One region of the Paenibacillus ottowii genome, then DNA from elsewhere that is predicted to be linked to it. Evidence: predicted binding sites of a transcription regulator. Region 1 holds the regulator's gene; the other holds the start of a gene.
The links. The regulator NrdR, encoded in region 1, represses ribonucleotide reductase genes. The targets are predictions, from matches to a motif close to AACACNATATATNGTGTT.

Region 1 (3,164 bases):
TTCTTAAATGTTTTCAACATGATTTCCCCATTCTAACTTCATCCTGAACATTTGGTTTATGCTCACTAATCTAATGATTATAACGGGTTATGAACGAGAGGTAAACTCTGCGGATATTTTCTATTGACCTTAGGTCTGACCTAAGGTTTATAGTGAAGTTCCAATTTTAATTATTAGTAAGGAGACCTGTTATTGAAAAAACACATTACGATCAGCCAGCTTGCTGAGCTCATGAATGTATCTGTACATCAGCTGCGATATTTTGAAGAAAAAGGTATCCTGTATCCGTTATACGCAGATGAAAATCAGGCTTCCTATGAAGAATACCTAAGCATAGCCGATCCTGACGATATCATTCCCAAAGAAAGATGGAGCTTTATAGGCATAAATTTCCGTTCTGATTCTACTGAAGAATTAAGCTACTTTAATTCACCTGTACTTTTAGTTTTAGCGGAAAAAGATATTAACGTAGATGTAAAAGACACCGAGCAAGTATATCGCAAAAAGATCCCTTCAGAGCTGCTGTCTGTCATTCATATCCCGAAAGCTGACCATTCTATGATGAATGAGCAAATCGCGCATTCCAAGTCCCTAACCTTCTTAACCGCCGTATTGGTCCCCAGGCAATTGGTAAATAGTGATTATCTACAAATTCTCGGCGATTTTGTTAGTCAGCGTTAAATGATGATATTCTTTTTTTCCATAAACGCTCATTCCACCCATATCTGTCCTTGGTTAGACCAAAAATAGATATATAAACAACAAAAAACGGCATCTCTGCCGTTTTTTCTAAAGGATGGACTCTCAGGGACTCGAACCCTGGACCAATTGATTAAGAGTCAACTGCTCTACCAACTGAGCTAAGAGTCCATAATAAAATTTGGTGGAGCCTAGGGGGATCGAACCCCTGACCTCATCGCTGCCAGCGATGCGCTCTCCCAGCTGAGCTAAGGCCCCGTCACAAGCAATTTATTTAACGTTTCAAGCGACTTCTATATCATATAAAATATTTGACCCTGTGTCAATAGTTTTATAAAAAAATTATAAAATTTTTCTCACCACGGCCCTAAAAGATACAGTCAGCGATCAGTCGCTGTCTGTATCTTTGGATAACAGTGTTTTCAGCTCCTTCATAAACATATTGATGTCTTTGAATTGCCGATAGACGGACGCAAAGCGAACGTAGGCGACTTCATCCACAGGATAGAGTTGTTCCATGACCAGCTCACCAATCTGCTGGCTATCCACCTCTGTGGCCGCTGTGTTGCGGATGGCGTTTTCCACCTGGGATACGATCAGATCGAGCTGCTCAACAGACACTGGGCGCTTCTCACAGGCTCGAATGAGTCCACGCAGCATTTTATCACGGCTAAACTCTTCACGGCTGCCATCTTTTTTGATGACCATTAGGGGAGTCTCTTCCACCATCTCGAAGGTGGTAAAGCGCCTGGCACACTGTTCGCATTCACGACGGCGGCGGATGGACTTATTATCATTTGCTGGACGCGAATCCAACACTTTCGTGCCATTGTAAGCACAATACGGGCATTTCATAATCTCATCACTTCCTTTTTCCAATAAATTCCCGAAGCTTTTAAGTAATAATTTTGTCGAAACGGATCATAATATGTTTACCACGTCGCGAGGAGGTGAACAACAATGGCACAAGGAAACAATGGCAACTCCAACAACCTGGTAGTCAGCAGATCCTCCGGTGCTCTGGAGCAAATGAAATATGAAATCGCTCAAGAGCTGGGTATCAGCATTCCTCAAGATGGATACCAAGGTAACATGACTTCCTATGAGAACGGTTCGATCGGGGGCTACATCACCAAACGCCTCGTAACGATCGCCGAACAACAATTGGCAGGTCAATATCAATAATCTCGGTAATAATCAGAAGTAATACGAAAAAGTGTAGGGATAGGCTGCTAAAAACAGCCTGTCCTGCGCTTTTTTTCATTTTAAAGCGAAAAGGCTCATATTGTCATTAACTTGTCACCTAAAACTGGCCATAAATTTTGGTATATTGCCTGTAGTAATAGATGACTCGCTGTACATAATGCCGCGTCTCACCAAAAGGGATTTGCTTGATGGACTCTTCTTTGCCATCCCACACCCCCTGATCCAGCCATTCCTGAACTTTACCTGGCCCGGCATTATAAGCAGCTATGATGGCCACAGGATTATCCTGAAACTTCATAGACAGGCTATGCAGATACCAGGTTCCCAGCTCAATGTTGGTGCCAGGCTCGTGCTTGACACTTTCCAGCGGCACCTTTTGAATCTGGGCACTGTCCATAATCCAATTTGCGGTATTTGGCATAATCTGCATAAGCCCGAGCGCACCCTTGTGTGACTGTTTACTGGTTTTAAAGTTTGTTTCTACGCGGATAATAGACGCCACCAAAAACGGGTCCACTTCATATGTCTGAGAATACTGCCGAATCTCATCCTTATATTGAATCGGGTAAAACCATGACATCCAATTGGAGTTGAGGAACAGAATCAGGACAAATCCGACAAACAAAGTCAGCAGGACTCTTTTCTTACGTAAAATGTTCATGCAAGTCCCTTTCGTTGCCAAAACTGATCAATTTGCCGCTTTGTCTCAGCCTGTGTTCCGCTATTATCAATAACAATATCAGCCAATTTTTTTTTCTGCTCGATATCCATTTGTGCCGACAAGCGAAGTTCGGCTTGCTCTTCTGTTAGACCGTCTCTGAGCATCAGGCGCCGGAGCTGAACATCACGCGGTACATATACAACCATAATTTCCTCGTACAAGTTCTCCAGCCCAGATTCATACATTAACGGGATATCGGCCAAAACAAGCTTGTGCGGCTGCTCCCGTTCATAAGCTTCCATGCGCAGACGCATTTCCTCACGAATCGCAGGATGTGTAATATCGTTAAGTGCCTGTCGCTGTCCAGGGTCTCCGAATACAATCTCTCCCAGTTTTTTACGGTGCAGGGTTCCGTCATTATTCACTATTGCTTGTCCAAAATGCTGTATGACCGCCGCTAGCACCGGATGCCCCGGAAGCATGACTTCCCGGGCAATGGCATCTGCGTCGATCAGCAGCGCACCCTTGGCGACCAAAAGAGCCGATACGGTGCTTTTTCCGGTAGCGATCCCTCCGGTTAATCCGATATTCATGCTTT
Region 2 (3,164 bases), 150 kb from region 1:
CCTTCCTCCTTGAAGCCACATGCCAGATAGCAACGATGTGCACGTTCATTGAACGCATACACCTCCAGTTCCAGCCGATGCAGGTTCAGCGCATGAAACGCAAATTTTTGTATCAGCCGGATCGCTTCCCGCCCATAGCCCTTGCCCAGGTCACTGTCGCGCCCGATCACAATCCCAAGCGTGGCGTGCCGATTCACCCAGTTGATTTTGAATAAATCAAGTTGTCCAATATAGTCCAATGTGTCTTTATGTGCAATGACAAAGCCCTTGATTTCAGAGTTGCCGTCAATCATCATCTGTACAAACGATTCACTATTAGCCTGTGAATGCGGATAGATAAATACGTCGCTTAAACCATGTGTGATTGCTGGGTCATTAACCCATCTTCGGATATCAGGTATATCCTCCTGGCGGTACTCTCTTAATACAATTCGTGCTCCAATGATATGTGGCATCGTCAGCTTCCTCCCTAATATGTATTTTCAAGTAGTACACTAGCTTTCCGGTCAACCTTACGCTTCCACTACTCTAACAAACTCCAAAAATCGTGTCCCTTTATAATGAACCTCCCCGCGATCCCCGATCACAATCATTCCGAAGTCCGTACCCTTTACCTTCAGCTCCTTACGTTCACCTCCTTCAAACTCAAAGGTGATATAGTAGTCGGTCGAAGCTGAAAAATCGCCTGATCCCCCACGCACTCTCGTTCGCTTATCCACAACCTTGCATGAACGTTGGACCTGTTCGGCTTCTTGATTGGAAAGGCCTGCTCCGATCGTTTTCACAATCCCCGTAATGATTACAATAGCAATAAGTCCAAGCACGATAAAAAAGATCATATTAAACGATTGAAATTCCATAAAAAAACTACTTCCCATCTACTTCATCCTTTCTACAGTAAAATGTAAATTTTCCAATCTATTACCCATTGACAAATGGTACATCCTAAGCCTCAAAAACTCCAATACTTTTTTAACATACTTACGAAAAAAAAGTTCTTTCGCTCTTTTCCGCACCCTGCTTGGACTTACACCCGATATGGGTCCTCTGGGCCTCTCTAGACCGATTGACAAAACTATATATAGATATAAAATAGAGAATGTACTCTAAATATAGTGTAAAAAACGTATTTATGCCCGATATCTTGAAGATACAGGTATGAAAATACATGTAAATATAGAGTCAAAAATTTTAAATGGCGCAGCCAGCAAGGGATTACAGGTATGATGAGTCTCTTGGCAATGCCGTTTTCTTTTTTTCGTTAATTGTTAAGGAGGTTGCACACCATGCTGATTGCTTATGATTCCAAGACTGGCAATGTAAAAAGATTTATAAACAAGCTCAAGCTTCCGGCGGTTCAGATTGAGGAGCAAATGACTATAGAAGAACCTTACGTACTCATTACATATACTACCGGGTTTGGGCAGATACCTGAGAAGGTATCTTCCTTTTTGAAAAAAAATGCACAAAACCTTGTTGGTGTAGCTGCAAGCGGCAACCGCAACTGGGGTGAGAAATTTGCCAAAAGTGCAGATTTGATTGCCGACCATTATAATGTCCCGGTGATTAGCAAATTTGAATTATCTGGAACGTTCGGAGATGTAGAGCGTTTTAAGCAGGAGGTGAGCCGAGTTGCGGCATATTGAATTGAACAACATGTTGATGAAACGCGATACTGACGGCTTTTTCCAATTGGAAAAGGACCAAGAGGCTGTGGCAGAATTTATGAAGGAAGTTCAAGAACGGAGCTTGAAGTTTGCTGACACAGCTGCTCAAGTGCTGTATATGATTGAGAATGATTATTACGAAAATTTCTATAACAGCTATACGGCTGATGAAATTAATGATATTTTCCATATCACTCATAGCTACGATTTTAAATTTCCTTCCTATATGGCAGCATCCAAGTTCTATACTGACTATGCACTGAAGAGTAATGACCGTAAAGTCTATCTGGAGCACTATCCTGACCGGGTGGCTGCTGTCGCCCTGCATTTGGGACGCGGCAACGCTGATACGGCACGCCTGTTGGCCCGCTCGATGATGGAACAACGTCTTCAGCCAGCAACACCTACCTTCCTGAACGCAGGCAAAAGCCGCCGGGGAGAATTGGTATCCTGCTTCCTGCTTGAAATGGACGACTCTCTGAACTCGATCAACTATGTACTGAACACTTGCATGCAATTATCCAAAATCGGCGGCGGTGTGGCGGTTAACCTGTCGAAGCTGCGGTCACGCGGCGAAGCGATTAAAGGTGTAGAAGGTGCAGCCAAAGGCATTATGCCTGTGCTCAAGCTGATGGAAGACGGCTTCTCCTACGCGGACCAAATGGGGCAACGCAAAGGCTCCGGCGCAGCCTATTACAATATTTTTGGATGGGACGTGCTGGAGTTCCTGGATAGTAAAAAAATCAATGCTGACGAAAGAGTACGTCTCAAGACACTGTCGATCGGATTGCTGGTGCCGAACCGCTTTTACAAGCTGGCTCAGGATAACGAACCGCTGCATGTATTTGCTCCTTATAGTGTGTTCAAAGCTTATGGAACGCATTTGGACGACATGGACTTGGATGTAATGTATGACACGCTGCTCGCCGACGATCGAGTGAAGAAAAAAGTAGCGATGAGCGCACGTGATATGCTGACGAAAATTGCCATGATTCAGTTGGAATCTGGATATCCATATATTATGAATAAGAGTAACGCCAATCAGGCGCATGCTCTTAAAAACGTGGGCCAAATCAAAATGTCAAACCTGTGCACGGAAATCTTCCAGCTACAGGAAACTTCTGAGATTGCCGATTATGGACAACAGGATATTATTCGCCGGGATGTAAGCTGTAACCTGGCTTCCCTGAACATTGTAAATGTGATGGAGCACGGCAAAATCCGCGAGTCCGTTCACGAAGGTATGATTGCTCTCACTTCGGTCAGCGATATGACCCAAGTGGCTAATGCACCAGGTGTTGCGAAAGCGAACCGTGAAATGCATTCCGTTGGTCTAGGTGTCATGAATCTGCACGGCTACCTTGCCAAGAATAAAATTGCATATGAAAGCAATGAAGCGAAGGATTTTGTCCGTACCTTCTTCATGACGATGAACTATCATTCCATCGAAAAGAGTATGGAAATCGCAAAAGCAGCCGGACAAAGCTTTTATGGATT

Region 2: a site for NrdR is predicted at 1,103-1,120, ahead of nrdI (class Ib ribonucleoside-diphosphate reductase assembly flavoprotein NrdI). Genes of this name have one in related genera too.

Annotation. Positions count from the first base shown of each region.
Region 1 covers NZ_CP191577.1:3,978,625-3,981,788, forward strand. Annotated here, with positions in the region: gene ACQQ6X_RS18495 (radical SAM/SPASM domain-containing protein) at 1-20, opposite strand, end outside; partial or broken gene ACQQ6X_RS18500 (MerR family transcriptional regulator) at 193-309, shown strand; tRNA gene ACQQ6X_RS18505 (tRNA-Lys) at 798-870, opposite strand; tRNA gene ACQQ6X_RS18510 (tRNA-Ala) at 882-957, opposite strand; gene nrdR (transcriptional regulator NrdR) at 1,087-1,554, opposite strand; gene ACQQ6X_RS18520 (alpha/beta-type small acid-soluble spore protein) at 1,660-1,884, shown strand; gene ACQQ6X_RS18525 (lytic transglycosylase domain-containing protein) at 2,003-2,566, opposite strand; gene coaE (dephospho-CoA kinase) at 2,563-3,159, opposite strand.
Region 2 covers NZ_CP191577.1:3,830,940-3,834,103, forward strand. Annotated here, with positions in the region: gene ACQQ6X_RS17755 (GNAT family N-acetyltransferase) at 1-455, opposite strand, end outside; gene ACQQ6X_RS17760 (DUF2500 domain-containing protein) at 513-878, opposite strand; gene nrdI (class Ib ribonucleoside-diphosphate reductase assembly flavoprotein NrdI) at 1,287-1,646, shown strand; gene nrdE (class 1b ribonucleoside-diphosphate reductase subunit alpha) at 1,633-3,164, shown strand, end outside.